3 regions of the Streptomyces sp. NPDC088915 genome follow, and region 3 is predicted to be linked to each of the others. Evidence: riboswitches for the same ligand, from Rfam matches in the RefSeq annotation. Region 3 holds a riboswitch; each other region holds the start of a gene.
What was found. A riboswitch is a leader RNA that binds a small molecule or an ion and turns the genes downstream of it on or off. The one in region 3 is predicted to bind cobalamin.
Positions count from the first base shown of each region.

Region 1: another riboswitch for cobalamin. It lies ahead of metE (5-methyltetrahydropteroyltriglutamate--homocysteine S-methyltransferase); the one in region 3 lies ahead of ACIP5O_RS27400 (CbtB-domain containing protein).
Region 2: another riboswitch for cobalamin. It lies ahead of ACIP5O_RS17305 (cobalamin biosynthesis protein); the one in region 3 lies ahead of ACIP5O_RS27400 (CbtB-domain containing protein).

Region 1 is NZ_JBIVIR010000019.1:139,975-149,490, forward strand. It holds gene ACIP5O_RS30590 (short-chain fatty acyl-CoA regulator family protein) at 1-788, opposite strand, end outside; gene aceA (isocitrate lyase) at 1,117-2,400, shown strand; gene aceB (malate synthase A) at 2,500-4,107, shown strand; cobalamin riboswitch at 4,673-4,821, shown strand; gene metE (5-methyltetrahydropteroyltriglutamate--homocysteine S-methyltransferase) at 5,008-7,326, shown strand; gene ACIP5O_RS30610 (radical SAM protein) at 7,488-8,774, shown strand; gene ACIP5O_RS30615 (ABC transporter ATP-binding protein) at 8,687-9,516, opposite strand, start outside.
Region 2 is NZ_JBIVIR010000008.1:271,384-280,899, reverse strand. It holds gene ACIP5O_RS17320 (alpha/beta hydrolase) at 1-635, opposite strand, end outside; gene ACIP5O_RS17315 (anion permease) at 1,045-2,319, shown strand; gene ACIP5O_RS17310 (hypothetical protein) at 2,332-2,553, shown strand; cobalamin riboswitch at 2,673-2,804, shown strand; gene ACIP5O_RS17305 (cobalamin biosynthesis protein) at 2,837-3,808, shown strand; gene ACIP5O_RS17300 (cobyric acid synthase) at 3,805-5,322, shown strand; gene ACIP5O_RS17295 (putative cobaltochelatase) at 5,588-7,678, shown strand; gene cobO (cob(I)yrinic acid a,c-diamide adenosyltransferase) at 7,678-8,286, shown strand; gene ACIP5O_RS17285 (cobyrinate a,c-diamide synthase) at 8,280-9,516, shown strand, end outside.
Region 3 is NZ_JBIVIR010000016.1:157,980-167,495, reverse strand. It holds gene ACIP5O_RS27410 (LacI family DNA-binding transcriptional regulator) at 1-607, opposite strand, end outside; gene ACIP5O_RS27405 (CbtA family protein) at 935-1,750, opposite strand; gene ACIP5O_RS27400 (CbtB-domain containing protein) at 1,765-1,992, opposite strand; cobalamin riboswitch at 2,032-2,195, opposite strand; gene ACIP5O_RS27395 (histidine phosphatase family protein) at 2,319-2,888, shown strand; gene ACIP5O_RS27390 (FecCD family ABC transporter permease) at 2,947-4,050, opposite strand; gene ACIP5O_RS27385 (FecCD family ABC transporter permease) at 4,047-5,081, opposite strand; gene ACIP5O_RS27380 (iron-siderophore ABC transporter substrate-binding protein) at 5,096-6,148, opposite strand; gene ACIP5O_RS27375 (SpoIIE family protein phosphatase) at 6,524-8,512, shown strand; gene ACIP5O_RS27370 (hypothetical protein) at 8,530-9,261, opposite strand; gene ACIP5O_RS27365 (beta-glucanase) at 9,375-9,516, opposite strand, start outside.

The DNA.
Region 1 (9,516 bases), on a different contig from region 3:
ATGCGGGCCAGGGACCAGGTGCGGGAGCCCTCCTCGTAGTCCTCGGAGGCGTACGCGGAGAGCAGGGCGTCCTGTTCGAGCAGGGCGAGCTGGGTGGCCATGCGGAAGGCCTGCTGGCCGGGGCGCAGCCGGGGCGAGAGGTGCAGGATGCGGGCGGCGGGGTCGTAGCGGTGGAGCTGCCGGTCGGCCTCGGCGTCGGCGGTGATCCGGACGCCGTGGCGCTCGTCGAGCCGGGCGGCGAGGGCGCGGCGCACCTCTCCGGGGCGGACGCCGATCTCCTCCGCGAGCTCCTCGGCCGCCAGGTCGGCGTCGTGGAGGTAGTTGCGGCGCCGGTAGAAGAACTCGCGGATCTCCTCGTGCGGCGTGCGGGCGCGTGCCGGGTCCGGGGCGAGGGAGTCGTCGCGGTCGCCGGTCAGGGCGGCGAGGCGTTCGGTGAGGGCCTGGCGGCCGCGGCCGAGGTCGAGGAGGACGGCGGCCACGTGCGGGAGGCGGGAGGCGAGTTCCGCGAGGTCGGCGGCGGAGAGCGCGGCGCGGTCGAGTTCGTCGGCGAGGGTCTCGCGCAGGTCGGCCAGGAGCCGGCCGGTGTCCCGCTCGGAGAAGAAGTCGGGGTCGACGCCGAACGACTCGGTGACCCGCAGGAGGACGGGGACCGTGAGGGGGCGGGTGTCGTGCTCCATCTGGTTCAGGTAGCTGGGCGAGATCCTGAGCACCCTGGCCAGGTCCGCCTGGGTCAGCCGGCGCTCCTCGCGCAGGCGTCGCAGCCGCGCTCCGGCGTAGATCTTGCTCACGGCTGTCCTCCCTCGGGTCGTGCGTGGGCCACACCCTAGGCCAATCCGCGTCCTTTCAGAGCTTCGCAAACTTGGCAGGCCTGCGTCGGAAGATTCGCAGAAGTTGGCGGGCGGCCACGGTTGTTGGCACGGAGTGCCACTGCGAGAGTCGGACCACGGCCCGCCGTGCCCCACCAGGAGGCGGAGTTCGGGGCACGGCTCATGCCCTGACGTCGTAGGACCCGGTCGTCTCCGCCCGGGGCCCGGCGGGCCGCCCGTCATCTCGTACGGAGCCCCGCGACCCTTCGCAGGGCTTCGCAAAGTTCGACACCCCCCGGGAGGGACCATCATGGCGCAGGCAGGAAACCAGGCGGCCGAAGAGCTGGCGCGGCAGTGGGCCACGGACCCCCGCTGGAAGGGCGTCGAGCGCACCTACGGCGCCGAGGACGTCGTCCGCCTCTCGGGCAGCGTCCGCGAGGAGCACACCCTCGCCCGGCGCGGCGCGGAGCGCCTGTGGCGGCAGTTGCACGAGCTCGACTACGTCCACGCGCTCGGCGCGCTGACCGGCGGCCAGGCCGTGCAGCAGGTCCGGGCCGGGCTCCAGGCGATCTACCTGTCCGGCTGGCAGGTCGCCGCCGACGCCAACCAGGCCGGCCACACCTACCCCGACCAGAGCCTCTACCCGGTCAACTCGGTGCCGCAGGTGGTCCGCCGGATCAACAACGCGCTGCTGCGCGCCGACCAGATCGCCACCGCCGAGGGCGGCACGGACACGACGGACTGGCTCGCGCCGATCGTCGCCGACGCCGAGGCCGGGTTCGGCGGTCCGCTGAACGCCTTCGAGCTGACCAAGGCGATGATCGCGGCCGGTGCGGCGGGCATCCACTACAAGGACCAGCTCGCCTCGGAGAAGAAGTGCGGCCACCTCGGCGGCAAGGTGCTCGTGCCCACCTCGCAGCACGTCCGCACCCTCAACGCGGCCCGGCTCGCCGCCGACATCGCCGGCACCCCGACCCTGGTCATCGCCCGCACCGACGCCCTCGCCGCGAACCTGCTGACCAGCGACGTCGACGAGCGCGACGCCGAGTTCGTCACGGGCGAGCGCACGGCGGAGGGCTTCCACCGGGTGCGGGGCGGCATGGCGCCGGTCATCGCCCGCGGCCTGGCCTACGCCCCGTACGCCGACCTCATCTGGGTCGAGACCGGCACCCCGGACCTGGCGCAGGCCCGCGAGTTCGCCGAGGCCATCCACGCCCAGTACCCGGACCGGATGCTCGCCTACAACTGCTCGCCGTCCTTCAACTGGAAGGCGGCCCTGGACGACGACCAGATCGCCAAGTTCCAGCGCGAACTGGGCGCCATGGGCTACAAGTTCCAGTTCATCACCCTGGCCGGCTTCCACTCGCTCAACCACGGCATGTTCGACCTGGCCCGCGGCTACGCGGAGCACGGCATGACCGCCTACGTCGATCTCCAGGAGCGCGAGTTCGCCGCGCAGGAGCACGGCTTCACCGCCGTCAAGCACCAGCGCGAGGTCGGCACCGGCTACTTCGACCTGGTCTCCACCGCCGTCAACCCCGCCTCCTCCACGACCGCGCTCGCCGGGTCCACGGAGGAGGAGCAGTTCCACTAAGGGGGTGTCTCCCGAGCCGCGGGGGCGGGTGTCCACGTCACCCGTCCCCGCACCCCTCCCCGTACCACTCGCTCCTCCGCTCCCCTTCAGGAGACACCGATGACCACCAGCGCCGTCCCTACCCGCCAGGTCCGCGTGCTCGCGGCCCCGGGCGACCGCCACGACGAGATCCTCACCGCCGACGCCCTGGACTTCGTCGGCCGTCTCGCCACCGCCTTCACCGAGCGCCGGCGGTGGCTCCTGAAGGAGCGGCGCCGGCAGGCCATCCGGCTCGCCACCGGCTCGCCGCTCGACTTCCCTCTCACCACCTCCGCCGTGCGCGCCGACCCGGACTGGCGGGTCGCCCCGCCCGCCCCCGGGCTCATCGACCGCCGGGTGGAGATCACCGGTCCGCCGGAGCGGCGGGCGGCCGTCGACGCGCTCAACTCCGGTGCCAGTGCGTGGACGGCCGACTTCGAGGACGCCACCGCGCCCACCTGGGAGAACGTGATCGAGGGCCAGCTCGTCCTGCTCGACGCGTGCGAGCGGCGCCTCGACTTCACCACCGCCGAGGGCCGGGAGTACCGGCTCCGCGAGGGCCGGCTGCCGACGATCGTGGTCCGGCCGCGCGGCTGGCACCTCGACGAGGAGCACCTGGAATTCGACGGCGGCCCGGTGCCGGCCGCGCTCGTCGACTTCGGCCTGTACTTCTTCCACTGCGCCCGGCGGCGGATCGACGCCGGATACGGCCCGTACTTCTCCCTGCCCAAGCTGGAGAACCGGTACGAGGCGCGCCTCTGGAACGACGTGTTCCTGCTGGCCCAGGAGCTCCTGGACATCCCCCGGGGCACCGTCCGCGCGACCGTCCTCGTCGAGACGATCACGGCCGCGTTCGAGATGGAGGAGATCCTGCACGAGCTGCGGGAGCACAGTTCGGGGCTCGACGCGGGCCGCCGGGACTACCTGTTCAGCCTGATCAAGACCTTCGGCCACCGCTCCGACTTCCTGCTGCCCGACCGGGCGAAGGTGACGATGACGGCGCCGTTCATGCGGGCGTACACCGAGCTGCTCGTGCGGACCTGCCACCGGCGCGGCGCCCATGCGATCGGCGCCACGGCCGCCCGGGTCCCCGCCGGGGACCCGGCGGCGCACGAGGCCGTGCTCGCCGCGGTCCGCCTGGACAAGGAGCGGGAGGCGGAGGACGGCTTCGACGGCTCCCGGGTGGCCCACCCGGGCCTGGTGCCGGTCTGCCGCGAGGTCTTCGACGGGGTGCTCGGGGACCGCCCGCACCAGCTCGACCGGGCCCGCGAGGACGTGCGGGTGACCGCCGGGGAGCTGCTCGCGGTGCGCCGGGTCGGCGGGCCGCCGACCGAGGAGGGCGTCCGCGCCAACATCACCGTGGTGCTGCGCTACTTCGACGCCTGGATCCGCGGGCAGGGGTCGGTCACGGTCGACGGCCTGGTGGAGGACGCCGCGACCGCCGAGATCGCCCGCGTCCAGATCTGGCAGTGGCTCCGGCACCGGACCGTCGACCGCGGCACGGTCCTGGAACTGCTCGACCGCGAACTGGCCGCGCTCGGCGCCGAGTTCCCGTGGGCGGCGCTCGACGAGGTGCGGGCACTCTTCGAGAGCGCCGCGCTCGCCGCCGAACTGCCCCTCTTCTTCACCCCGGAGGCGTACTCCCGCCACCTCGTCCGCACGGTGACGGCCGCCGAGGTGGCGGCGTGAGCGCCGGTCCGGGCGGCGGCATCCGGCGCGTCGGGGTCGTGGGCGGCGGCCGGAAGGCCGATCGGGGGTTCCCCCTGTACGACCGGGCGGAGACGCCCGGACGGCCGGCCTGAGGAGGCCGGCGCCCGCCGCCGGGGAAGAGGCCCGGTGGAGGGTCCCGAGAGAGGACCCGGCGGCGGTACGGCGAGGGGCCGGGGGCGGGTGGTGCCGCCCCCGGCCCCGCTGCCGTGCCGTGCCGCACGCCCGGCCCGTGGGTCCGGTCCCGCACACCCGGTCCGTGCGTCCGGTCCCGTGCGCCCGGCCGCGTGCCCGATCCGTACGCCCGGTCCCGCACGCCCGATCCGTACGCCCGGTCCCGCACGTCCGGTCCCGTACGCCCGCCCGCGTGCCCGGCCCGTACGCCCGTCCCCGTACGTCCCGCAGATCCGTCCCCGTCCCCCCGCCGTTCACCCGCGCGTCTCGTCGGCTCGCCCGAATGGCGAGATACCCGTCCCCACTCCCGGTGCAGACCCCGTACCCTGGCCGGGCAGCTGGTTCGCCCCCGTCCGCCAGGCGGGAGGCGTCGTAAGAGGGAACCCGGTGGGAATCCGGGACTGCCCCGCAGCGGTGAGCGGGAACGACCGCCGTCATACGCACTGGGCCCGGGAAGGGTCTGGGAAGCGACGGCCAGTAGGAGTCGTGTACAGCGCGACGTGCCCGTGAGTCCGAAGACCTGCCCGTTGCCCGCACGCGGACGATTCCGCGCGCGGACATCCCGGTGACCTCGAGGGCGGGTCGGCGTACATACCGACGGACGACCGCGCCCCGCCGCGCGTGTTCGCAACCGTCCGGTCCGTCGCCCCTTCGCGTCCTCGTCCCGTCCCCGGGACCTCAGGGATTCATCTCGCGAAGGAGATCTCCGTGACCACGAAGTCCGCAGCCGCGGCAGCACGGGCCACCGTGTACGGCCACCCCCGTCAGGGCCGGGACCGGGAGCTGAAGAAGGCGGTCGAGGGCTACTGGAAGGGCCGCGTCACCGCCGGCGCCCTCCGGTCCACCGCCGCCGAACTGCGCCGCACGCACTGGCGGCAGCTCGCCGGGGCCGGTGTCCACGAGGTGCCGACCGGCGACTTCTCGTACTACGACCACGTCCTGGACACCACCGTCATGGTGGGCGCGATCCCCGCGCGGCACCGCGAGGCCGTCGCCGCCGACGCGCTGGACGGCTACTTCGCCATGGCGCGCGGCACCCAGGACGTCGCTCCGCTGGAGATGACGAAGTGGTTCGACACCAACTACCACTACCTGGTGCCGGAGCTGGGCCCGGACACGGTCTTCACGGCCGACTCCTCGAAGCAGGTCGCGGAGCTGGAGGAGGCCCTCGCCCTGGGGCTGACGGCCCGTCCGGTCCTCGTCGGACCCGTCACCTACCTGCTGCTCGCCAAGCCCGCACCGGGCGTGGCCGCCGGCTTCGATCCGCTGACCCTGCTCGACCGGCTCCTGCCGGTGTACGCGGAGGTCCTCGCGGACCTGCGCGCGGCCGGCGCCGAGTGGGTGCAGCTCGACGAGCCCGCGCTCGTCCAGGACAGGACCCCGGCCGAGCTGAACGCCGCCGCGCGCGCCTACCGCGACCTCGGCGCGCTCACCGACCGGCCGCGGCTCCTCGTCGCCTCGTACTTCGACCGGCTCGGCGACGCCCTGCCCGTCCTGGCCGAGGCGCCCGTCGAGGGTCTCGCGCTCGACTTCACCGGCCCGGCCGCCGCCAACCTGGAGGGGCTCGCCGCCGTCGGCGGGCTGCCCGGGAAGCGGCTCGTCGCCGGTGTGGTCGACGGCCGCAACATCTGGGTCAACGACCTGGAGAAGTCCCTGGCCACCCTCGGCACCCTCCTCGGCCTGGCCGACCGGGTCGACGTCTCCGCCTCCTGCTCCCTGCTCCACGTGCCGCTCGACGCGGCGGCCGAGAAGGGCGTCGACCCGCAGATCCTGCGCTGGCTCTCCTTCGCGCGGCAGAAGGCCGCCGAGCTCGCCACGCTGGCCAGGGGCCTGTCGCGGGGGACGGACGCGATCGCCGGCGAGCTGGCCGCCAACCGCGCCGTCCTCGCCTCCCGCGCCACCTCCCCCATCACCCGGAACCCGGCCGTGCGCGCCCGCGCCGGGGCCGTCACCGGGGCCGATGCCCGCCGCTCGCAGCCGTACGCCGAGCGGGCCGCCGCCCAGCGCGCCCACCTGGGCCTCCCGCTGCTCCCGACCACCACCATCGGCTCCTTCCCGCAGACCGACGAGCTGCGCGCGGCCCGCGCCGACCTGCGGGCCGGCCGGATCGACACGGCCGGGTACGAGGAGCGGATCAGGAACGAGATCCGGGAGGTGGTGGCGTACCAGGAGAAGACCGGCGTCGACGTCCTGGTGCACGGCGAGCCCGAGCGCAACGACATGGTGCAGTACTTCGCCGAGCAGCTCGACGGCTACCTCGTCACCCGGCACGGCTGGGTCCAGTCGTACGGCACCCGCTACGTCCGCCCGCCGATCCTGGCCGGTGACGTCTCGCGGCCCGAGCCGATGACGGTGCGCTGGACGGCGTACGCCCAGTCCCTCACGTCCAAGCCCGTCAAGGGGATGCTGACGGGCCCCGTCACCATGCTGGCCTGGTCGTTCGTCCGCGACGACCAGCCGCTCGGCGAGACCGCCCGGCAGGTGGCGCTCGCCCTGCGCGACGAGGTGGGCGACCTGGAGGCGGCCGGCGCCTCCGTCATCCAGGTGGACGAGCCGGCGCTGCGCGAGACGCTGCCGCTGCGGGCCGCCGACCGCCCGGCGTACCTCGACTGGGCGACGGAGGCGTTCCGCCTGGCCACCGGCGGGGTGCGGCCGGACACCCAGATCCACACCCACATGTGCTACGCCGAGTTCGGGGACGTCGTGCAGGCCATCGACGACCTCGACGCCGACGTCATCAGCCTGGAGGCGGCCCGCTCCCACATGCAGGTGGCCCGGGAGCTCGCCGCCCACGGCTACCCGCGCGAGGCCGGTCCCGGCGTCTGGGACATCCACTCGCCCCGGGTGCCGAGCGCCGAGGAGGCGGCGGACCTGCTGCGCACCGGTCTGGAGGCCGTCCCCGCCGAGCGCCTGTGGGTCAATCCGGACTGCGGTCTGAAGACCCGCGCCTGGCCGGAGACCCGGGCCTCCCTGGAGAACCTGGTCGCCGCCGCCCGCACGGTCCGCGCGGAGCTGTCCGGCTCGTGACGGGACGCGCCCCCGGGGCCGGGGCCGGGAACCCCGGCCGACGCCCCGGGGGCACGCGCGCGTAGCGTGGGGTACACGTCGGCTCCATGAGCCCCCTCACCTCGGGAGACCCGCCTGTGTCCAGCGTCGCACCCACCCGCACGTCCGTCGTGGAGTCCCTCATGGAGCGCTTCCCGGGGATTCCCCGGGAGGCCGTGCTCAAGGAGGACCTGCTGCGCGGCGGGGTCGCCTTCGACCCCGCCGCCCTGTCCGGCAACGAAGGGGGCGAGGTGAAGCCGAAGTCGTACTTCATCTTCTCCTTCGACCACCGGACGCTGCCCGAGCTCGGGGAGGCGGCGCTCAACCGGCCGCCGGAGGAGATCGTGCTGACCGGCGGCCCGTACGGGCTGCGGCGCACGGTGGTGTCGGTGCGGGTCAACCCGTCCTCGCCGTACCGGGTCGCGCCCGACGAGGACGGGGCGCTCGCGCTCTTCCTGGACGGGGCGCGGATCGCGGACGTCGGCCTGCCGCCGATGCCGGAGTACTACCGGCACCCGCTGTCGAACGGCAAGTCCGTGATGGAGGTGGCGCCGACGATCCAGTGGGGCTACCTGATCTACCTGACGGTCTTCCGGGTGTGCCAGTACTTCGGCGCCAAGGAGGAGTGCCAGTACTGCGACATCAACCACAACTGGCGCCAGCACAAGGCGGCGGGCCGCCCGTACACCGGGGTGAAGCCGGTGGACGAGGTCCTGGAGGCCCTGGAGATCATCGACCGGCACGACACGGCCCGCGCGTCGACCGCGTACACCCTGACCGGCGGGGCCGTCACCTCGAAGGTCGGCGGGAAGGACGAGGCCGACTTCTACGGGCAGTACGCGCAGGCCATCGAGGAGCGCTTCCCCGGCCGCTGGATCGGCAAGGTCGTCGCGCAGGCCCTGCCCAAGGCGGACGTGCAGCGCTTCCACGACTACGGCATCCGGATCTACCACCCGAACTACGAGGTGTGGGACCGGCGCCTGTTCGAGCTGTACTGCCCCGGCAAGGAGCGCTACATCGGCCGGGACGAGTGGCACCGCCGCATCCTGGACTCGGCGGAGGTCTTCGGGCCGCGCAACGTCATCCCGAACTTCGTCGCCGGGGTCGAGATGGCGCGCCCCTCGGGCTTCCTGACCGTGGACGAGGCCATCGCCTCCACCCGGGAGGGCCTGCGGTTCTTCATGTCGCGCGGGATCACGCCCCGCTTCACCACCTGGTGCCCGGAGCCGACGACGCCGCTGGGCCGCGAGAACCCGGACGGCGCCCCGCTCGAGTACCACCTGCGGCTCCTGGAGGCGTACACGGAGACGCTCCGGGAGAACGACCTCACCGCCCCGCCCGGCTACGGTCCGGCCGGTCCCGGCCGCGCGGTGTTCTCGGTCAGCTCCTTCATGGACGCGCTGGCGCCGGAGCCCGGCGACGGGGAGTAGGAGGGCCCGGCCGTCCCCAGGAAGCGGACGTGGGGGCGGCCCCCGGGGTCCGGCCGGGTCACGACGCTCCGGACCCGGTAGACGTCCGCGATCAGCTCCTCGGTGAGCACCTCCTCCGGCGTGCCGCCGGCCACCACGCGGCCGCCGGAGAGGACCACGAGCCGCTCGCAGTACATCGCCGCGAGGTTCAGGTCGTGCAGGGCGACGACGGCCGTGAGGCGCAGCCCCGAGACGAGCTCCAGGAGGTCCAGCTGGTGCTGGACGTCGAGGTGGTTGGTGGGCTCGTCGAGGAGGAGTTCGCGCGGCTCCTGGGCGAGGGCGCGGGCGATCTGGACGCGCTGGCGCTCGCCGCCGGAGAGGGTCCGCCAGGGCTGGCGGGCCCGGTCGGCGAGCCCGGTGCGGGCGAGGGCGGAGCGGACGGCGGCCTCGTCGGCCGCCGAGGACGGGGTCCAGGCCCTGCGGTGCGGGACGCGGCCGAGCCGTACGACGTCGACGACGGTCAGGTCGCTCTGGGTGTCGGACTGCTGCTCGACCACGGCGAGGCGCCGGGCGACGGTCCTGCGGCCGAGTCCGGCCAGCGGGTCGCCGTCGAGGGTGACGACCCCGGAGTCGGGGGCGAGGACGCCGGCGAGCAGGCGCAGGAGCGTGGACTTGCCGGAGCCGTTGGGGCCGAGGAGGCCGGTGACGGTGCCGGGGACCGGGGCGATGCTGACGCCGTCGAGGACGAGGACGCCGCCGGCGG
Region 2 (9,516 bases), on a different contig from region 3:
CGCCACTCGGAGTCACCGAGGTGGGCGAGGCCGTCCGGGGAGGGGGGAGCGCCCTCGTCGCCCCGGTAGGCGGGGACGAGGACGGGGATCCGGTGCCGGTGGTAGAAGGGGACGACGTTCAGCGGGTGTTCGCGGGTGGCGCCGAGGCCGTGCAGGGCGATCACCCAGGTGGTGCGCGGGGCGGGCACGAGCCAGGCGGGCAGGGGGCCGAGTTCGCCGGGGATCTCCACGTCCTCGTGGTCGATCCCGAGGGCGCTCGTGGGCGTGCCCCGGTGGAGCGCGGGGGTGAGCCGGACGCGGGCGCCGGGCCCGGGGGCGCCGAGCTCGATCCGCTCCAGGCGCCGGACGACGGTGTCGGCGGTGTGCGGGGCCCGGTCGAGGACGGGGCCGAGGACGGCGTGCAGACCGGGCCCCTCCATGCCGTACGTGCCGGGGCGCAGCGAGGCGAGGCTGCGGGTGAGGGTGATCCGGTCGGGGCCCGTGGCGTGCACGGTCAGCCGGGGATCGCCGGGCAGGGGGCGTACGGACGACGCCTTGAGGGCGAGGTCGCTGGCGTACCGGCCGGCCGCGACCGCGGCCGCGCCGACACCGAACAGGGTGGTGACGGCCGCTGCCGTCGCTGTAGCCGGGCGCACACCCCCAGTGTCCGCAGGACGGGGCCGGGATGCCACCGGAAGGGGCGGAGTCGTTACCGAAGGACCCGAGGGAGCGGAGTCGCCCCCGAAGAAGCGGAGGTCGCCACTCCGGGGAGTGACGCGGGTCTCCTCGGCGGGGTCCCCCGGTCGGGTGGTCCGGTCCGGGGAGCGGAACGGGGCGGCACGGGAGGAACCGGGGCAGGCCGCCGAGGCCTTGCGGGGCCCGGATTACCCGGGGTCGCAGGGCGCCCGCATCGTGGACGCCCCTCCCCCGGACCCTCCCCCGGGGACCAAGCGGAATCTCTTGGCACCGGTTAGGGACACCACGCCGCCCGCCCCAGTTCATCTTCCGTTCACCCAGGTTGCTTACGTTCGACCAGCCACTGACGTCAAACGATTGCCTGGGTAAATGGAACACATCACGCTGCTGCTCGCCATTGTGGTCGTGACAGCTCTCGTGTTCGATTTCACGAACGGTTTCCACGACACCGCGAACGCGATGGCCACGACCATCTCGACCGGTGCGCTCAAGCCCAAGACGGCGGTGGCCATGTCCGCCGTGCTCAACCTCGTCGGCGCGTTCCTGTCCGTGGAGGTCGCCAAGACGATCTCCGGCGGGATCATCAACGAAGAGGGCATCCGCACAGAGGTGATCTTCGCCGCGCTGGTCGGCGCCATCCTGTGGAACCTGCTGACCTGGCTGCTCGGACTCCCGTCCAGCTCCTCCCACGCGCTCTTCGGCGGTCTCATCGGCGCCGCGGTCATGTCGGCCGGCTGGTCGGCCGTGAACGGCTCCACGATCGTCACCAAGGTCCTCATCCCGGCCGTCGCCGCGCCGGTCGTCGCCGGCCTCGCCGCGATGGCCGCCACCAAGCTGACGTACAAGATCAAGGCCAACCCCGAGGCGAAGGCCACGGCCAAGGGCTACCGGGCCGGCCAGATCGCCTCCGCCGGTCTCGTCTCCCTCGCCCACGGCACCAACGACGCCCAGAAGACGATGGGCATCATCACCCTCGCCCTGGTCACCCAGGGTGTCGTCGCCCCCGGCTCGAACCCGCCCCTGTGGGTCGTCGTCTCCGCCGGCGTCGCCATCGCGCTCGGCACCTACCTCGGCGGCTGGCGCATCATCCGCACCATGGGCAAGGGCCTCACCGACCTCCAGCCGCAGCAGGGCTTCGCCGCCCAGACCAGCGCCGCGACGGTCATCCTGGCCTCCTCGCACCTCGGCTTCTCCCTCTCCACCACCCAGTCCTGCTCGGGTGCCGTGATGGGCGCGGGCCTCGGCCGCAAGGGCGGTGTCGTCCGCTGGTCGACCGCGACCCGGATGTTCGTCGCCTGGGGCCTGACCCTGCCCGCCGCGGGCCTGGTCGGCGCCGGCGCCGAGTTCCTCACCAAGCAGGGCACCTGGGGCATCGCCGCCGTCGCGGTCCTGCTCGTGGCCGGCTCGGCCGTCATCTGGTCGCTGTCCCGCCGCAAGCCGGTCGACCGGCACAACGTCACGGCCGACGACCTCGACGCCTCCGACGCCGAGCCCGCGGGCGTGGTGACCACCGCCATCGCGGCCGTCACCCCGCCGCCGGCCGGCTCCGTCGCCGCCGTCACCGACGAGGACCTCAAGGCGACCATCCCCGCCCCGGCCCCCACCGACCCGACCGCTCCCCCGGCCCCGGCCGCGAAGGTCTAAGGAAAGCACCGCATGAAGATCGACTGGGCAGCCCTCGGCTCCGTCTTCGGAGTCAGCCTCGTGGCGACCGTCGCCCTGGTGGGCCTCTTCTCCCTCGGCATCGTCGGCCTCACCAAGCAGGAGGAGGCCACCGCCCGGGGCGGCTCCGCCGCCCTGGCCCGCACCGGCGCCTACGCCTGCTTCGGACTGTGCCTCGCGGCCGTGGCGTACGGCATCTACCTGATCGTCGTCTGACGGCCCCGCTCCACCGGCCGGGCGGTCCGCACCTTCGGGTGCGGGCCGCCCGGCCGCTTCTCTGTGGTGCTCCGCACAGTGCGCCGCCGCAGGTCAAAGCTGGGTTGACGCCCGTTCTCGGCGCGTGGTGGACTGCCGAGGCCATTACGGCGGCAGCAGAGGAAGTCCGGTGCGAATCCGGCGCGGTCCCGCCACTGTGACCGGATCCGAGGGTCCGGGAGTCAGGAACTCTCGCCGCCGGTCACGTCGATCCAGGGCGCGGACCCTGAGTGAGGACACAGCCATGCCCGGGCGCCCCAGAGCCACCGGTGTCTTCGCGTACGGCGCGGCCGCGGGCCTCGCCGTCGACCTGCTCCTCGGCGATCCCCGCCGGGGCCACCCCGTCGCCGCGTTCGGCCGGACCGCCGCCGCCGTCGAAGGGCGCCTCCACCGCGACCACCGCGGCTGGGGCGCCCTGCACGCGGCCGTCTGCGCCGGTTCCACCGTCGCCCTCGGCGCCCTCGCCGCCCGGGCCGTACGGAACCGGCCGGCCGCCGCCGTCGCGCTGACCGCCGCCTCCGTGTGGGCCGTCGTCGGCGGGACGACCCTGGGCCGGGAGGCCCGTGCGATCGGCGGGGCGCTGGCCGCCGGGGACCTGGAGGTGGCCCGGGAGCGGCTTCCGCACCTGTGCGGGCGCGACCCGCGGTCCCTGGACGGTCCCGCGATGGCCCGCGCGGTCGTCGAGTCGGTCGCCGAGAACACCTCGGACGCCGTGGTCGGCGCCCTGTTCTGGGGCGCGGTCGCGGGCGTGCCGGGGCTCGTCGGCTTCCGGGCCGTCAACACCCTGGACGCGATGGTCGGCCACAGGTCCCCCCGGTACCGCCGCTTCGGCTGGGCCTCGGCCCGCCTCGACGACCTGGCCGGCTGGCCGGGCGCGCGCCTGACGGCCGCGCTCGCGACCGTCGCCGGCGGGAATCCGCGCGGGGCCGCCCGGGCCTGGCGGGCGGACGCGTCGAAGCACCCGAGCCCCAACGCGGGCCCGGTCGAGGCCTCCTTCGCGGGCGCGTTGGGCGTACGGCTCGGGGGCACCCTCTCGTACGGCGGGCGCGTCGAGCACCGGCCGGTGCTGAACGGGGAGGGGCGGGCCGTCGAGGTGGCGGACGTCGAACGGGCGGTGGCGCTCTCGCGCCGGGTGACCGCGCTGACCCTGGCCGCCTGTGTGGGCGGCCGTCTGATCGCCGACGCCGTGCGGCGCGGGAAGCGGAGGACTTCATGAGGGGCGGGAGGGGCGGGGGGCTGCTGGTCGCCGGGACCACGTCCGACGCGGGCAAGAGCGTCGTGACGGCCGGGATCTGCCGCTGGCTGGTCCGCAAGGGCCTGAAGGTGGCGCCGTTCAAGGGGCAGAACATGTCCCTCAACTCCTTCGTCACGCGCGAGGGCGCCGAGATAGGCCGGGCCCAGGCCATGCAGGCGCAGGCCGCCCGGGTCGAGCCGACCGCGCTGATGAACCCGGTGCTGCTCAAGCCGGGCGGCGACCGCTCCAGCCAGGTCGTCCTGATGGGGAAGCCGGTGGGCGAGCTGAGTGCGCGCGGCTACCACGGGGGCAGGCAGAAGGAGCTGTTCGAGCCGGTCATGGCGTGCCTGGAGGAGCTGCGGAGCACGTACGACGCGGTGATCTGCGAGGGCGCCGGCAGCCCGGCCGAGATCAACCTGCGGCGCACCGACATCGTGAACATGGGCGTGGCGCGGGCCGCGCGGCTGCCCGTGGTGGTGGTCGGGGACATCGACCGGGGCGGGGTCTTCGCCCAGTTCTTCGGCACGACGGCGCTGCTGTCCCCCGAGGACCAGTCGCTCGTCGCCGGGTACCTGGTGAACAAGTTCCGGGGCGACGTGAGCCTCCTCGAACCCGGGCTCGACATGCTGTACGGCCTGACCGGGCGCCGGACCTTCGGCGTCCTGCCGTACGCGCACGGGCTCGGGATCGACGAGGAGGACGGCCTGAGGGTTTCCTTGCGGGGCGCGGTCCGCGAGTCGGTCGTGGCGCCGCCGGTCGGCGCGGACGTGCTGCGGGTCGCCGTGTGCGCCGTCCCCCTGATGTCCAACTTCACGGACGTGGACGCGCTGGCGGCCGAACCGGGCGTGGTCGTCCGGTTCGTGGACCGGCCCGAGGAACTGGTCGACGCGGACCTGGTGGTCGTGCCGGGCACGCGCGGCACGGTGAAGGCGCTCGCCTGGCTGCGGGAGCGAGGCCTCGCGGACGCCCTGGCCCGGCGCGCGGCCGAGGGCCGCCCGGTGCTCGGCATCTGCGGCGGCTTCCAGGTCCTGGGCGAGCGGATCGAGGACGAGGTCGAGTCGAGGGCCGGTGTGGTCGACGGGCTCGGACTCCTTCCCGTACGGGTGCGGTTCGGGGTCGAGAAGACCCTGGCCCGGCCGGTCGGCGAGGCGCTCGGCGAGCGGGTGGAGGGGTACGAGATCCACCACGGCGTCGCGGACGTGCGGGGCGGGGAGCCCTTCTTGGACGGGTGCCGGGTCGGCTCCGTGTGGGGCACCCACTGGCACGGCTCCCTGGAGGGCGACGGCTTCCGGCGGGCGTTCCTGCGAGAGGTCGCGGCGGCGGCCGGACGCCGGTTCGTCCCGGCCCCGGACACGTCGTTCGGCGCCCTGCGCGAGGAACAGCTCGACCGGCTCGGCGACCTGATCGAGGAGCACGCGGACACGGACGCGCTGCTGCGCCTCATCGAGGAGGGCGCCCCGGCGGGGCTGCCGTTCGTGCCGCCGGGGGCGCCGTGAGCACGGGGGCGCGGCCCGGGGCCGCGGTGGGCGGGGGCGGCGCGAGGACGCGCGGGCGCCGCATGGAGGAGGCGCCGGACCCGGGATGGCACCGCGCGGAACACGCACCCGATCCGGGATGGTCGCGCGCACGACACGCACCCGACCCGGGATGGTCGCGCGTCCAGGAGACGCCGGGTCTGCGGCGGGGCCGCGCGACGGAGGCGTCGGGCCTGCGGCCGGACCGTTCACGTCGGCACAACGAATCCGAGGAGAGGACCACCCGATGAGCACCCGGTACCCGTTCACCGCCGTCGTCGGCATGGACGACCTGCGGCTCGCGCTGCTCCTGAACGCCGTCAGCCCCGCCGTGGGCGGCGTGCTCGTCCGGGGTGAGAAGGGCACCGCCAAGTCCACCGCCGTGCGCGCGCTCGCGGAGCTGCTGCCCGCCGTGCCGGTGGTCGCGGGCTGCCGGTTCAGCTGCGACCCGGCCGCGCCGGACCCGGGCTGCCCGGACGGGCCGCACGAGGCGGGCACGGGGACCGAGCGGCCCGCGCGGATGGTCGAGCTGCCCGTCGGCGCCTCCGAGGACCGGCTCGTCGGCTCGCTCGACATCGAGAAGGCGCTCGCGGAGGGCGTGAAGGCCTTCGAGCCGGGGCTGCTCGCCGACGCCCACCGGGGCATCCTGTACGTCGACGAGGTCAACCTCCTGAGCGACCATCTGATCGACCACCTCCTCGACGCCGCCGCCATGGGCTCCTCCTACGTCGAGCGCGAGGGCGTCTCCGTGCGCCACGCCGCCCGGTTCCTGCTCGTCGGGACCATGAACCCCGAGGAGGGCGAGCTGCGGCCGCAGCTCCTCGACCGGTTCGGGCTCACCGTCGAGGTCGCCGCCTCCCGCGAGCCCGAGCAGCGGGTGGAGGTCGTGCGGCGGCGGCTCGCCTTCGAGGACGACCCGGCCGCGTTCGCCGCGCGCTGGACCGGCGAGGAGAGCGCGCTGCGCGAGCGGATCGTCGCCGCCCGCGCCCTGCTCCCGCAGGTGGTCCTCGGGGACGCCGTCCTGCTCCAGATCGCCGCGACCTGCGCCGCGTTCGAGGTGGACGGCATGCGCGCCGACATCGTCATGGCCCGCACGGCCACCGCGCTCGCCGCCTGGGCCGGGCGGACCGAAGTGTCCTCCGAGGACGTGCGGCAGGCCGCGCTCCTGGCCCTCCCCCACCGCCGCCGGCGCTCGCCCTTCGACGCGCCCGGACTCGACGAGGACAAGCTCGACGAGACCCTGGAGCGGTTCAAGGGCGAGGACCCGGACCCCGACCCGGAGCCGGACGGCCCGGGGGACGGCGGCCCGGACGACGGCGGCCCGGGTGACGGCGGGGGCGGTCCGGACGGTGGCGGCGTCCCGCCGCAGGGCGACGGGCCCGCGCCCGAGGACGTACCGGCGCCGGAGGAGGCTCCCGTACCGGAGCAGGCGCCCGCCCCGCAGCAGGCCGGTGCCGGTTCCGGCGAGCGGGCCGCCGTCAAGGCCGCCGAGCCCTTCCGTACGAAGGTGCTCAGCGTGCCCGGTCTCGGCGAGGGCGCGGCCGGGCGCCGCTCCCGGGCCCGCACCGAGCACGGCCGTACGACCGGCTCCACCCGGCCCCGGGGCGCGCTGACCAAGCTGCACCTGGCGGCGACCGTGCAGGCCGCCGCCCCGCACCAGAAGGCGCGCGGGCGGACCGGGCCGGGGCTCGTGGTCCGGCGCGACGACCTGCGGCAGGCGACCCGGGAGGGCCGCGAGGGCAATCTCGTGCTCTTCGCGGTCGACGCCTCGGGCTCGATGGCGGCCCGGCAGCGGATGAGCGCGGTCAAGGGAGCGGTGCTCTCACTGCTCCTCGACGCCTACCAGCGGCGCGACAAGGTCGGCCTGGTCACCTTCCGGGGCCGGGACGCCGAGGTGGCGCTGCCGCCGACCTCGTCCGTGGACGCGGCCGCCGCCCGGCTCGAACAGCTTCCGACGGGCGGGCGCACGCCCCTCTCGGCCGGGCTGCTCAAGGCCCACGACGTGCTGCGGGTCGAGCGGCTGCGGGACCCCTCGCGCCGCCCGCTGCTCGTCGTGGTGACGGACGGGCGGGCGACCGGGGGGCGCGCGGCCGGTGACCCGGTGGCGCTCGCCGCCCGCGCGGCGCGGCTGCACGCCGCCGAGGGCACGGCGTCGGTCGTCGTGGACTGCGAGACCGGCCCGGTGCGGCTGGGGCTCGCGGGGCAGCTCGCGCGTGAACTCGGCGGCACGGCCGTGACCCTGGACGAGCTGCGCGCCGACTCGATCGCCGGCCTCGTCAGGGACGTACAGGCAGGACAGACAGGACACGCAGCACAGGCATCCAGGAGGGCCGCTTAATGCCGCAGGGACAGCCGACCGTCGTTCCCGACGACGGTCTGACCACCCGCCAGCGCCGCAACCGCGCGCTGGTGATGGTGCACACGGGCGTCGGCAAGGGGAAGTCGACCGCCGCCTTCGGCATGGCGCTGCGCGCCTGGAACCAGGGCTGGCCGATCGGGGTGTTCCAGTTCGTGAAGTCCGCCAAGTGGAAGGTCGGCGAGGAGAACGCCCTCAAGGCGCTCGGCGAGACCGGCAAGGGCGGCACGGTCACCTGGAACAAGATGGGCGAGGGCTGGTCCTGGATCCAGCGCGAGGTCGCCGAGGGCGAGCAGTCGCACGAGGACAAGGCGCGCGAGGGCTGGGAGCAGGTCAAGCGGGACCTCGCGGAGGAGAGGTACAAGTTCTACGTCCTCGACGAGTTCGCCTACCTCCTCCACTGGGGCTGGATCGACGTGAACGAGGTCGTGGAGGTGCTGCGGGGGCGGCCCGGTCAGCAGCACGTCGTCATCACCGGACGCAACGCGCCGCGGGAGCTGGTGGACTTCGCGGACCTCGTCACCGACATGTCCAAGGTCAAGCACCCGATGGACGCCGGTCAGAAGGGCCAGCGGGGCATCGAGTGGTAGCACGTCTCGTCATCGCCGCGCCCTCCTCGGGCGCGGGCAAGACCACGGTCGCGACCGGCCTGATGGCCGCGTTCGCGGGCCGCGGCCTGGCCGTCTCCCCGCACAAGGTCGGCCCGGACTACATCGACCCCGGGTACCACGCGCTCGCGACGGGCCGCCCGGGGCGCAACCTCGACGCGTACATGTGCGGCACGGGGCTCGTGGCGCCGCTCTTCCTGCACGGGTCGCGCGGCTGCGACCTGGCCGTGGTCGAGGGGGTCATGGGGCTGTACGACGGGGCCGCCGACCAGGGCGAGCTGGCGTCCACCGCGCAGGTGGCGAAGCTCCTGAAGGCGCCGGTGGTCCTGGTCGTGGACGCGTCGTCGCAGTCGCGGTCGGTGGCGGCGCTCGTGCACGGGTTCGCGTCCTGGGACCCGGAGGTGCGGATCGGGGGCGTGATCCTCAACAAGGTCGCGACCGACCGGCACGAGCACCTGCTGCGGGAGGCGCTCGGGGAGTCCGGGGTGCCGGTCCTCGGCGTGCTGCGGCGGGCGCCCGCCGTGGCGACGCCGTCGCGGCACCTGGGGCTCGTGCCGGTGGCCGAGCGGCAGGCGGCCGCCGTGGAGGCGGTGGCGGCGCAGGCCGAACAGGTCCTGGCCGGGTGCGACATGGAGGCGCTGCTCGCGCTCGCGCGGTCGGCTCCGGAGCTGTCGGCGGAGGCGTGGTCGCCGGAGGTCGTGGGGCGCGCGGTCGCGGGCCGGCCCCGGATCGCGGTGGCCGGCGGGGCGGCGTTCACGTTCTCGTACGCCGAGCACACCGAGCTGCTGACCGCCGCCGGCGCCGAGGTCGTCGCCTTCGACCCGCTGCGGGACGAGTCCCTGCCCGAGGGGACCTCCGGGCTCGTGATCGGGGGCGGCTTCCCCGAGGTGTACGGGGGCGAGCTGTCCGCCAACGAGCCGCTGCGGAAGGCGGTGGCCGAACTCGCCGCCTCGGGGGCGCCGGTCGCGGCCGAGTGCGCCGGGCTGCTCTACCTGGCGCGGTCGCTGGACGGCGCGCCCATGTGCGGGGTGCTCGACGCGGACGCGCGCATGTCGGAGCGGCTCACGCTCGGGTACCGGGACGCGGTCGCCGTCAGCGACAGCGTGCTGGCGCCGGCCGGGGCGCGGATGCGGGGGCACGAGTTCCACCGGACCGTGATCGAGCCGGGCGCCGGGGAGCGGGCCGCGTGGGGGCTGCGGCAGCCCGAGCGCC
Region 3 (9,516 bases):
TCTGGTCGGCGGGCCCGGAGATGTGGGCGATGGTCCGGCGCCCGAGGCCCACCAGGTGCCGCACCGCCTCCCGGGCGCCGCCCCGGTTGTCGCAGTCGACGAAGGGCACGGCGGGGTCGGTGCCGGGGGCGGGCCGCCCGCCGACGACCACCGGGATCCTGGCCCCCCCGATCACGGCCGGCAGGGCGTCGTCGCTGTGCAGCGAGAACGCGAGCGCGCCGTCGACGTGGCCCCCGCCGAGATAGCGGGCGATCCGCTCGTGGTCCCCCGGTCCCTCCACCCACAGCAGCACCAACTGGGAGTCGTGCGCCGTCAGTTCCCGGCTGATGCCGCGCACCTGCTGCTCGAAGAACGGGTCGGAGAAGATCCGGAACTCGGGCTCCGCGATGATCACGGCCACGGCGCCGTTGCGCCGGGTGACCAGGGTGCGGGCCGCGTGGTTGGGGACGTAACCGAGCTCCTCGACGGCCCTGCGCACCTTCTCGACCAGGGGGGCGCGCACGCCCGCGCCCCCGTTGACGACCCGGGAGGCCGTGGCGCGGGACACGCCGGCGCGCGCGGCGACCGCCTCCAGCGTGGGGCGGGGCTCCGTGGTCTGCTCGGGCAAGGCGGGCGCTCCTCGACTGCGTCGGCTGGGCGGCGTACCGGTCGTACGGGGTGCGCACGGGTACGGTGTGCGTTCTCGTCCGGCCCAGGATATCTGTAGCCCCCACCTTCTGAGAGCGCTCCCAAGAGGAACGTGCTCCCGCGGACACGACGTCCCGGAAACCCCGTCGGTTCCTCCCCGGGGCCTTCGTCGGGCACTACGGCATCGACCGCGCGGCCGTCCGCGTCCCGGCCGATCAGGGACCCCGGCACGAGCGGCACCCGCACGCGACACGACACCGCCCCGCGTGCTCCTGGCACGCGGGGCGGTGTCGTACGCGTCGGCGGGTCAGCCCGCGGCCGGGGCCTCGACCCGGGCCGGAGTCTCCCCGTCGGCCGTCCGGGCGGCCAGCGCCTTCTGGGCGAGGTAGCCGAAGACCACGGCGAACACCGCCCACAGCACGACCTGGACGCCCAGCGAGGCCAGGCGGAACTCCCACAGCAGCTTGGCGGGGAAGCCCGCCTTGACCGCGTCGTCGTTCGCCGGAAGGACCGCGAAGGCGACGCCCGTCACGACGACGAAGCCGAAGCCGGCCGCCAGGCTCGCGTTCCAGTTGCCCAGGCGCGGCGCCAGCCGGCGCCCGGCGATCACCGCGGCGACGCCGAGCAGCACGCTGAGCAGGATCATCAGGAAGAACAGGGTGGTGCGCTTCCCGATGGTGTCGGGGTTGCCGACGGCCGGCGGGGTCGCCGGGTACTTCAGGAACGGCACCAGGTAGACGGTGGTGAAGGCCGCGGCCGCGGTCAGCGCCGCGGTGGCCCGCGGACTGAACCGGCCGACGCGGCCGAGCGCGAACGAGAAGGCGAGCGCGGCGATGCCGCCCAGCGCCACCCCGTAGACCAGGACGCCGGTGGCCAGGCCGAAGGTGGACTGCACGGGACGGCTGACCACCTCCTCCTCTTCCTCCTCGGCCGCTCCGGCGCCGCCGTGGTCGCCGTGTCCGGCGTGAGCCGCCTCCTGGGCGGCCTGGGCCTCCTCCACGGCGATGGAGCCGTTCACGGAGGGCTCACCGCCCACGTAGGCCACGGCGAAGGCGAACAGACCGGCGATCAGGCCCGCGAGCATGCCGCGGACCAGCAGGGTTCTCACAGTCGAGGCGTGCATGTGCTCGTCGCCCCTCAGTGGCACGGGAAGCCGAGCAGGTGGCGCCCGTCGTGCACCCACTCGTGCACGTCCGAGCCCGCGAAGAGGGAGGTGGCACCCTGCTCCGCGCCCACGAAGTACAGCGCGATCAGCGCGAGAAGGCCGACGAAGAAGGCCCAGGGCAGCACGGCCCGTACGGGCAGCGGAGCCGGTACGGCGACGGAAGGGGTGGAAACGGCAGCGGAGACGGCAGCCTCGGCCATGATGAAACCTCCTGCGGGAACGCGCGTCCCAAACGGTGGTGCAGGACGACGGTCCACGGGTCTGACTCACCGCGGCCTCCCCTGCCAGGGGAAGGCCTCGGCATACAGTGGCGCGACCGTGCCGGGTTCCCACCGGACTTCCGTATCGCCGTCGTCACGCTGTTCAAATGTCGCCTGACGGTACCGCGTGACGTGGACATTGTTAAGGGCGTGAGGCCTGTATCACCTCCGTGCGCCCCCGCGCGGAGCCCCCGCCTCCCCGCGGCCCGTACGGTACGGGGGACCGCCCCGCCGCCCCGTACCGGCGCCGACCGCGAAGGATCCCGATGACAGTCCGGCTGACGCTCGTCCCGCCCGCCACGAACGACGCGCTGCGCGAGGTCCGGTTCGACGACGACAGCCCCCTCGACCCGGCGGGACTCGCCCGCGCCGAGGCCCTCGCGGCCGCCGTGGACCCCGCCACGCGCGCGTACGCCTCGCCGTCCGCGCGCTGCCTCGGCACCGCCCGGGCCCTCGGCCTGCGGGCCGAACCGGCGGCCGGTCTCGCCGGCTGCGCCATGGGCCGGTGGCGGGGGAGGACCCTGGACGACGTCGCCGCCACCGAGGAGGCCGCGCTCGCCGCCTGGCTCTCCGACCCGGAGGCCGCGCCGCACGGCGGTGAGTCCCTCCGCGACCTGCGCGTCCGGGTCGGGGCCTGGCTCGACGCGCTCCGGGAGGGATCGGGACGCGTCACGGCCGTCGTCGAACCCGACGTCGTGCGCGCCGCGACCGTCCACGCCCTCGGGGTGCCGGACGCGACCGCCCGGCGCCTGGACGTCCGCCCCCTGACGGCCGTTCACCTCAGCGGACGCGGCGGACGCTGGAACCTGCGCGCCGGCGAGCCGCTCACCTGCTGACGCGGAGAGAGGGAGGGGGCCACCCGGTGGCCCCCTCCCTCTCTCCGTACGCGCGCCTCTAGAGGGGGCGCTTCCACTCCTTCAGGAGCAGATAGCCCAGGTACGCCCCTCCGACGGCCATCGTGTAGAGCCCGACCGGCAGGTCGTCGAAGAGCGGGAGCTGCTGGGCCGCGAGGTCCGCGAGGACCAGGAGCAGCGCGCCCAGCACGGTCGACATGACGAGCTGGGGCCCGCCGCTGCGGGTGACCCGCTTGGCGATCTGCGGCGCCGTCAGGGAGACGAAGGCGATCGGACCGGCCACGCCGACCGCGCCCGCGGACAGCACGATCGACAGGGTGACCGCCGCCGCCGCGGTCCGGTCCGGGCGGGCGCCCAGACCGGTGGAGAGGTCGTCGCCCATCTCGCCGACGGTCAGCGGCCGCGCGAGGAGCGCCGCGAGCGGCAGGCAGACGAGCAGCACCACCCAGATGACCGTCGCGTCGTCCCAGGAGCGGGCGGAGAGGCTGCCGTTGATGTACGCGGTCAGGGCGCTCGCCTTGTCGCGCTCGACGGCGTAGACCACGTACTGGGTCAGGGCCGTCGACATCGCGGCCACGCCGATGCCCGCCACGACCAGGCGCCCCGGGTTGCGGAACCCGGTCCCGGTGGAGACGTACACGAGTCCCATGGCGGCGACCGCGCCGACCAGGGCGCCGACGGACACCGGGACGGTGTCGGGGAAGAAGAGCGCGGCGGCGGCCGCGCCCGCCCCGGAGCCGGCGCTGAGCCCGATCACGTCGGGGCTGCCCAGCGGATTGCGGGTGACCGACTGGAAGAGGGCCCCGGACAGGCCGAAGGCCGCGCCGGTGGCGACGGCCACCACGAGCCGGGGGCCGCGCAGCCGGTTCAGGACGAAGGCGTTCTTGCCCGTCGCCTCGCCCATGAGCGCCGACGGCAGGTCGGCGAGGTCGATGCCCAGCCTGCCCATCGAGAGCGTCGCCACGGCCGCCCCCAGGAGCAGCAGCACCGACAGCGCGGCGGCGACCAGCGAGGAGCGGCGCACGGGGATCGCGACCCGGGGGCCGACCCGTACGAGGACGCGCCCCGGCGGACGCGACGGCACCGCGGCCGGACTCCCGGCCCGGTCCTCGGCCGGCGCCCCGGTCCGGTCGGTGGTCTTCATGCCGCTCCCCTCATGCGACGGACGGCGAAGAGCAGGGCGGGCGCGCCCACGAACGCGGTGACGACGCCGACCATCAGCTCCTCGGGGCGCAGCAGGACCCGGCCGACGACGTCCGCGAAGAGCAGCAGCGTGGGACCCGCGAGCGCGGTGAACAGGATCTGCATCCGGAAGTCGGCGCCCACCAGGACCCGGACCAGGTGCGGGACGGCGAGCCCGACGAAGGCGATGGGGCCCACCGCCGCCGTGGCCGCCGCGCTGAGCAGCGTCGCGGCCAGCAGCCCGGCGCCCTTGACGCGGGCGGGGCTGATGCCGAGCGAGGCGGCCTTGTCGTCGCCCATCGCCATGGCGTTGAGCCCCGGCGCGAGGAGGACGGCGAGGAGGAGCCCGGCCGCGGCGAACGGCAGCACGGCCCAGAGGGCGTCGAAACCGCGCCCGCCGAGCGATCCCACCACCCAGTAGCGGTACGTGTCGAAGACCTTCGGCCGGGACAGCGCGACGGCCTGGATGAACGCGGCGAGGATCGCGGAGAGCACCGCGCCGGCGAGCACGAGCCGCACCGGACTGCCGCCCCCGCCGGCCGTGCCGACGAGATGGACGAGGACGCCGGTCGCCAGGGCGCCGAGGAGGGCCCACCAGATGGTCTCGCGCTGCCCGGACGCGCCGAGGAACGCGGTGGCGGCGACGATGCTCGCCGACGCGCCCGCATTGATGCCGAGGAGCCCCGGCTCGGCGAGCGGGTTGCGGGTGATGCCCTGCATCAGCGTGCCGGCGATCCCGAGGCAGAGGCCCGCGAGCACGCCGAGGGCGGTGCGCGGGTAGCGGCTCTCGACGACGGTGCGGAGGTACTCGTCGCCGCCGCCGGTGACGACCCGCAGGACGTCGGAGGCGGACGTCGGCCTGCTGCCGAACATCACGCTGGCGAGCAGCGCCAGGGCGAGCAGGGCCAGGCACAGGACGGCGGCTGCTAGGTACCGGGCAGGGCCCCGCCGTGCGACGGCGGGGCCCTGGGCGGTCCGGGAGAGTGTGGTCACGCCGGAGTCCGTCGTTACTTCCCGGCCTTGGCGACGGCCTTGTCGATCATCGGCAGGTAGCGCTCGATGCTGTACGGCACCGTCAGCGGGTTGATCATCGAGGAGGCGGTGACGAACGGGGTGTCGTGGCTGTAGACGAGCGCGCCCTTCTTCACGGCGGGGATGGCCGCGTACAGGGGCTGGGCCTCGACCGTCTTGCGGGACTTCTCGTCCATGTAGAAGGTGAAGGCGATGTCGCTCTTCGCGAGCTTGTTGGCGTTCTCCAGGCCGATCAGGGCGGAGTCGGTGCCCTCGGTCTCCTTGAAGGTGTTCACCACCGGGTCGACCTTGAGGCCGAGCTTGGAGACCATCGCGACGCGCTGCTCCTCGGGCTTGAAGACGCCGAGGGTGCCGGGGCCGGTGTTGTAGATGTACGAGAACGTGACGTTCTTGTAGTTCGGGCGGGAGGCGGCCGCGTCGGCGAGCTGCTTGTCGATCTTCGCCTCCAGCTCCTTGGCCTTCTCCGGCCGGCCGAGCGCCTTGGCGACGATCTCGATCTGCTGGTCCCAGTTGGTGCTCCACGCCTTCTCGGGGTAGGCGACGGTCGGCGCGATGTCCTTGAGGATGTCGTACTGCTTCTGCGTGAGGCCGGACCAGGGGGCCAGGATGACGTCGGGCTCCAGCTCGGTGATGGCCTCGATGTCGAGCTCCTCACCGCCCTTGAACTGCTTCGGCAGCGTGGCGCCGGACTTCGTCACGGCCTCGTGGATCCAGGGGAGGTAGCCGGTCTTGTCGCTGCCCCAGGGGTACTCCTCGATGCCGACCGGGACGTTGCCGAGGGCGATGGCGGTCTCCGCGGAGCCCTGGCCGAGGGTGACGACGCGCTTGGGCTCGTCCTTGATGACCGCCTCGCCGAGGGCGCTCTTGATGGTGACGGGGAACGCGCCCGCCGGAGCCTTCGACGTCGGACCCGCCGCGTCGTCCTTTCCGTCGTCCGAGCCGCACCCGGTCACCATGAGGCCGAGCGAGACCGCGGCGGCCCCCGCCACGAGGGCGCGGCGGCGAAGAGGGGTGAACACAGAAGGCATGACGGTTCCTTGTCTCCGGGCAGAGGTGTGCGAGCGCCGCGTCCACGCCCCCGCGGACGTGACCACGTGGGGACGGCGGCTGCCGCGAGCGCTTGTTAGGTGAGCCTAACCTATTCGTTCACCGGCTCGAACGCCAGGGGTGCCGACCCCGGGGAGGGGCGGGCCCGAGGGCCGAAAGGCGAGGTGGGCGACGTACGGAGGCACACGAACGGAGCAGCCGCCCGTGTGGCGCGGGCCCCCGAAGCGCGGTCCCCTGGAGGATGCAGGGGATCACGCGCCGGAAGGACGAAAGGGTCACAGGATGATCGCACCGGATCGTCGGCGGACCGACGGGCGGCCGGATCTCCCGCCGGCCCGGACGGGGGCGGACGGGCGATGAGCCCGGCGCGTGCCCTCGACCCCAAGCTGTTCGACGCGACCGTGGCGGCCGTCGCCCTCTTCGGGGGCCCCGACCACCTGCTGGTCTACGTCAACGCCGCGTACAGGAGGATGCTCGGCGACCGCCCCCTCCGCCGGCCCGCCCGGGAGGCCTACCCGGAACCGGCCGCCGCCCGCTTCCTCTCCGTCCTCGACGACGTCCTCGCCACCGGACGGCCCCGCCAGCTCACCGACTCCCTGCTGCCCGTCCCCGGCGGCCCGGACGAGGTGCGCTACTTCGTCACCTCCTGCACCCCCGTCACCACCCCGGTCGGCGACGGGGTCCTGGTCGTGATCCTGGAGACCACCGCCGAGACCCGCGCGCTCCAGCGCTTCGAGGCCCTGGTGACGGCCGTCTCCCAGATGGTGTGGGTGGTGCGGGCGAACGGTGACGTCGAGGAGATCGTCCCCGGCTGGGAGAAGGTGACCGGAACCCCCCTGCCCGACCAGGAGGGCGAGGAGCTGTACGCCCACGTCCACCCCCGGGACCGGGAGGCGCTCGTCGACGCCTGGCACCGGGCGCTCGCCCGGCGTCCCCCCGAGATCTACCAGAACACCTTCCGCCTCCGGACCGCCGACGGCTCCTACCGCCACATGTCCACGCGCTGCGTCCCCATCGTGCGGGACGGGCGGGCCGAGGAGTGGGTCGCCGCCACCGTCGACATCGAGGACACCTGGGGCGCGGAGCTGCGCGAACACCTCCTCGCCCGGGTGGCGCAGACGTCGGGCGGCGGCCTGGACACGGCGTTCGCCGCGGTGGCGGACTCGGTCGTCCCCGATCTCACCGACGCCTGCGTGATCCTGCTCCTCTCCCACGAGGAGTGGCCGCTGCCGGAGCACGCGACGGTCACGGCCCGGCGGGTCGCCTCCGCCACCCGCCCCGGACTCCCGCCCGCACCCGCGCCGATGGGGCAGACCGTCACGGTCACCCCGGTCATGCGGGAGGTCCTCGAGAGCCGCGGGCCGAGGACGTTCCGGCTGTCCCCGGACGGCCGGGTCCCGCCCGGTCTGGTGCCGGAGGTCACCGAGCGGTGGCTCACGGCGTCCGGCGCCACGAGCATGACCCTCGTCCCCCTGGTCGTCGACGACATCGTCCTCGGGTACGCCACCACCGCCACCAGCGGGGACACCCCCGTCCCCGAACCCGCCGACGTCGAGCTGCTGCGCGAGGTCCTGCACCACGCGCAGCGGCCCATCCGCAAGGTCCTCGACCTCCAGCAGGCCCGCCGCACCGCGCTGCGCCTCCAGCGCGCCCAGCTCACCCGCCCGCCCGCGGTGCCCGGGGCGGGCCTGGCCGCCCGCTACCAGCCGGCCAGCCCGGCCAACGAGATCGGCGGCGACTGGTACGACGCCATCACGCTCCCCGACGGCACCCTCGTCCTCGACATCGGGGACGTCGCGGGCCACGACCTCGGCGCCGCCACCGTCATGGGCCAGATGCGCAGCATGCTCCGCGCCCTCGCCTGGAACAAGGGCTCCGACTGCACGCCCGCGGCGGTCCTCACCATGCTCGACGACGCCGCCGAGGGCCTCGACGCCGGCTCCTTCACCACCGTCGTCCACACCCATCTGCGCCGGCGCCCCGACGGCACCTGGAGGATGACCTGGTCCAACGCCGGGCACCCGCCGCCCCTGCTGGTCCCCGCCCGGGGAGAGCCCCGCTTCCTCGACGGCAGCGGCGAGGACCCGCCGCTCGGCGTGGCCCCCGACTTCGTCCGGACCACCCACGCGTACGACCTCGCCCCCGGCGACACCCTCCTGCAGTACACCGACGGGCTCATCGAGACCCCCGGCACCTCCCTCGACACCGGGCAGCGCCGCCTCCTGCGGGCGGCCGCGCTCCACCGCGACGAGGACCTGCCCGAGCTGCTCCGTCTCCTCCAGGACCTCTCCGACCACCGCGACGACACCGCCATGATCGCCTTCCGCGCGGAACCGGTCGGCTGACGCGCGGTGCGGGCGGGTCAGGCGGGCGCGTCCCAGGCCCGCGTCAGGCCGTCCAGCCACGCGGGCGGCAGCTCGGCGGCGTCCCACTCCTCGTACAGGGCGGAGGGCGCCGCCGCGAGCCGCTCCAGGACGGCGACGCTGGTGGGGGAGTGGACGAGGGTGTAGCGGCCGTGGATCGCGATGGCGCTGCCCGGCCCGTACTCCGCGTACAGCCGCTCCAGGCGCTCGCGGTGGGTCGTGGCGAACTCCGCCAACCGCCCGGCGTACCGGGAGCGCTGACGGGAGTTCATCGTGCGCAGCACGGCGCCGAGCACCTGCTCGGTGACCTCCGGGTCGAGGTCGGAGACGTCGGTGAACGAGAGGTAGATCGGAGTGACCGCCACCTTGGTCCGCTCCATCTCCGTGCGCCCGACGGGAGGACGGTCGTCGGGGGAGCCGGCCGTGGGATCGGCGGCGAGGGCCTGCCGCAGGGCCCGCTCGGCGACACCGCCGAGTTCGTCGGCCACGGCACGGGCTCCGTCGAGCCAACCGGCGGCGTAGGCCCCGCCCTTCCCGTCCGGGGCGCTCCGCCCTGCCCCGCCGATCTCCTCGTACGCGAGGGCCAGGGCGCCCGCCTCGACGAACCCGATCATCTCCTCCGCGTCGCCGGACCAGACCCCGGCCCGGGCGAGGAGCTGGAGCAGCGTCCTCTTCGCGTTGAGCACGCTGGCCGCGTCGAGCCGCTGCCGTCCCTCTTCGGCGGTGGTCATGGGGTCCTCCTCGTCGTACGGGCGGCACGGTGCGGGTGCGCGGAACGCTCTGTTCGAGCCTACGCAACACCCGTTCCTCCGACGACGCTTCCCCCGCCGACGCGCGGCCCGGGTCAGCCGCGGTACACGCGCAGCTCCGTCACCTCGTACGACATCTCCGCCGTGCCGGCCCCGGGCGCCGGGTGGTAGCGCCCCGCGCAGACCGAGAGGTTCACGATGAGGTGGGCGCGCCAGGAACGGCCCACCCCGCGACGG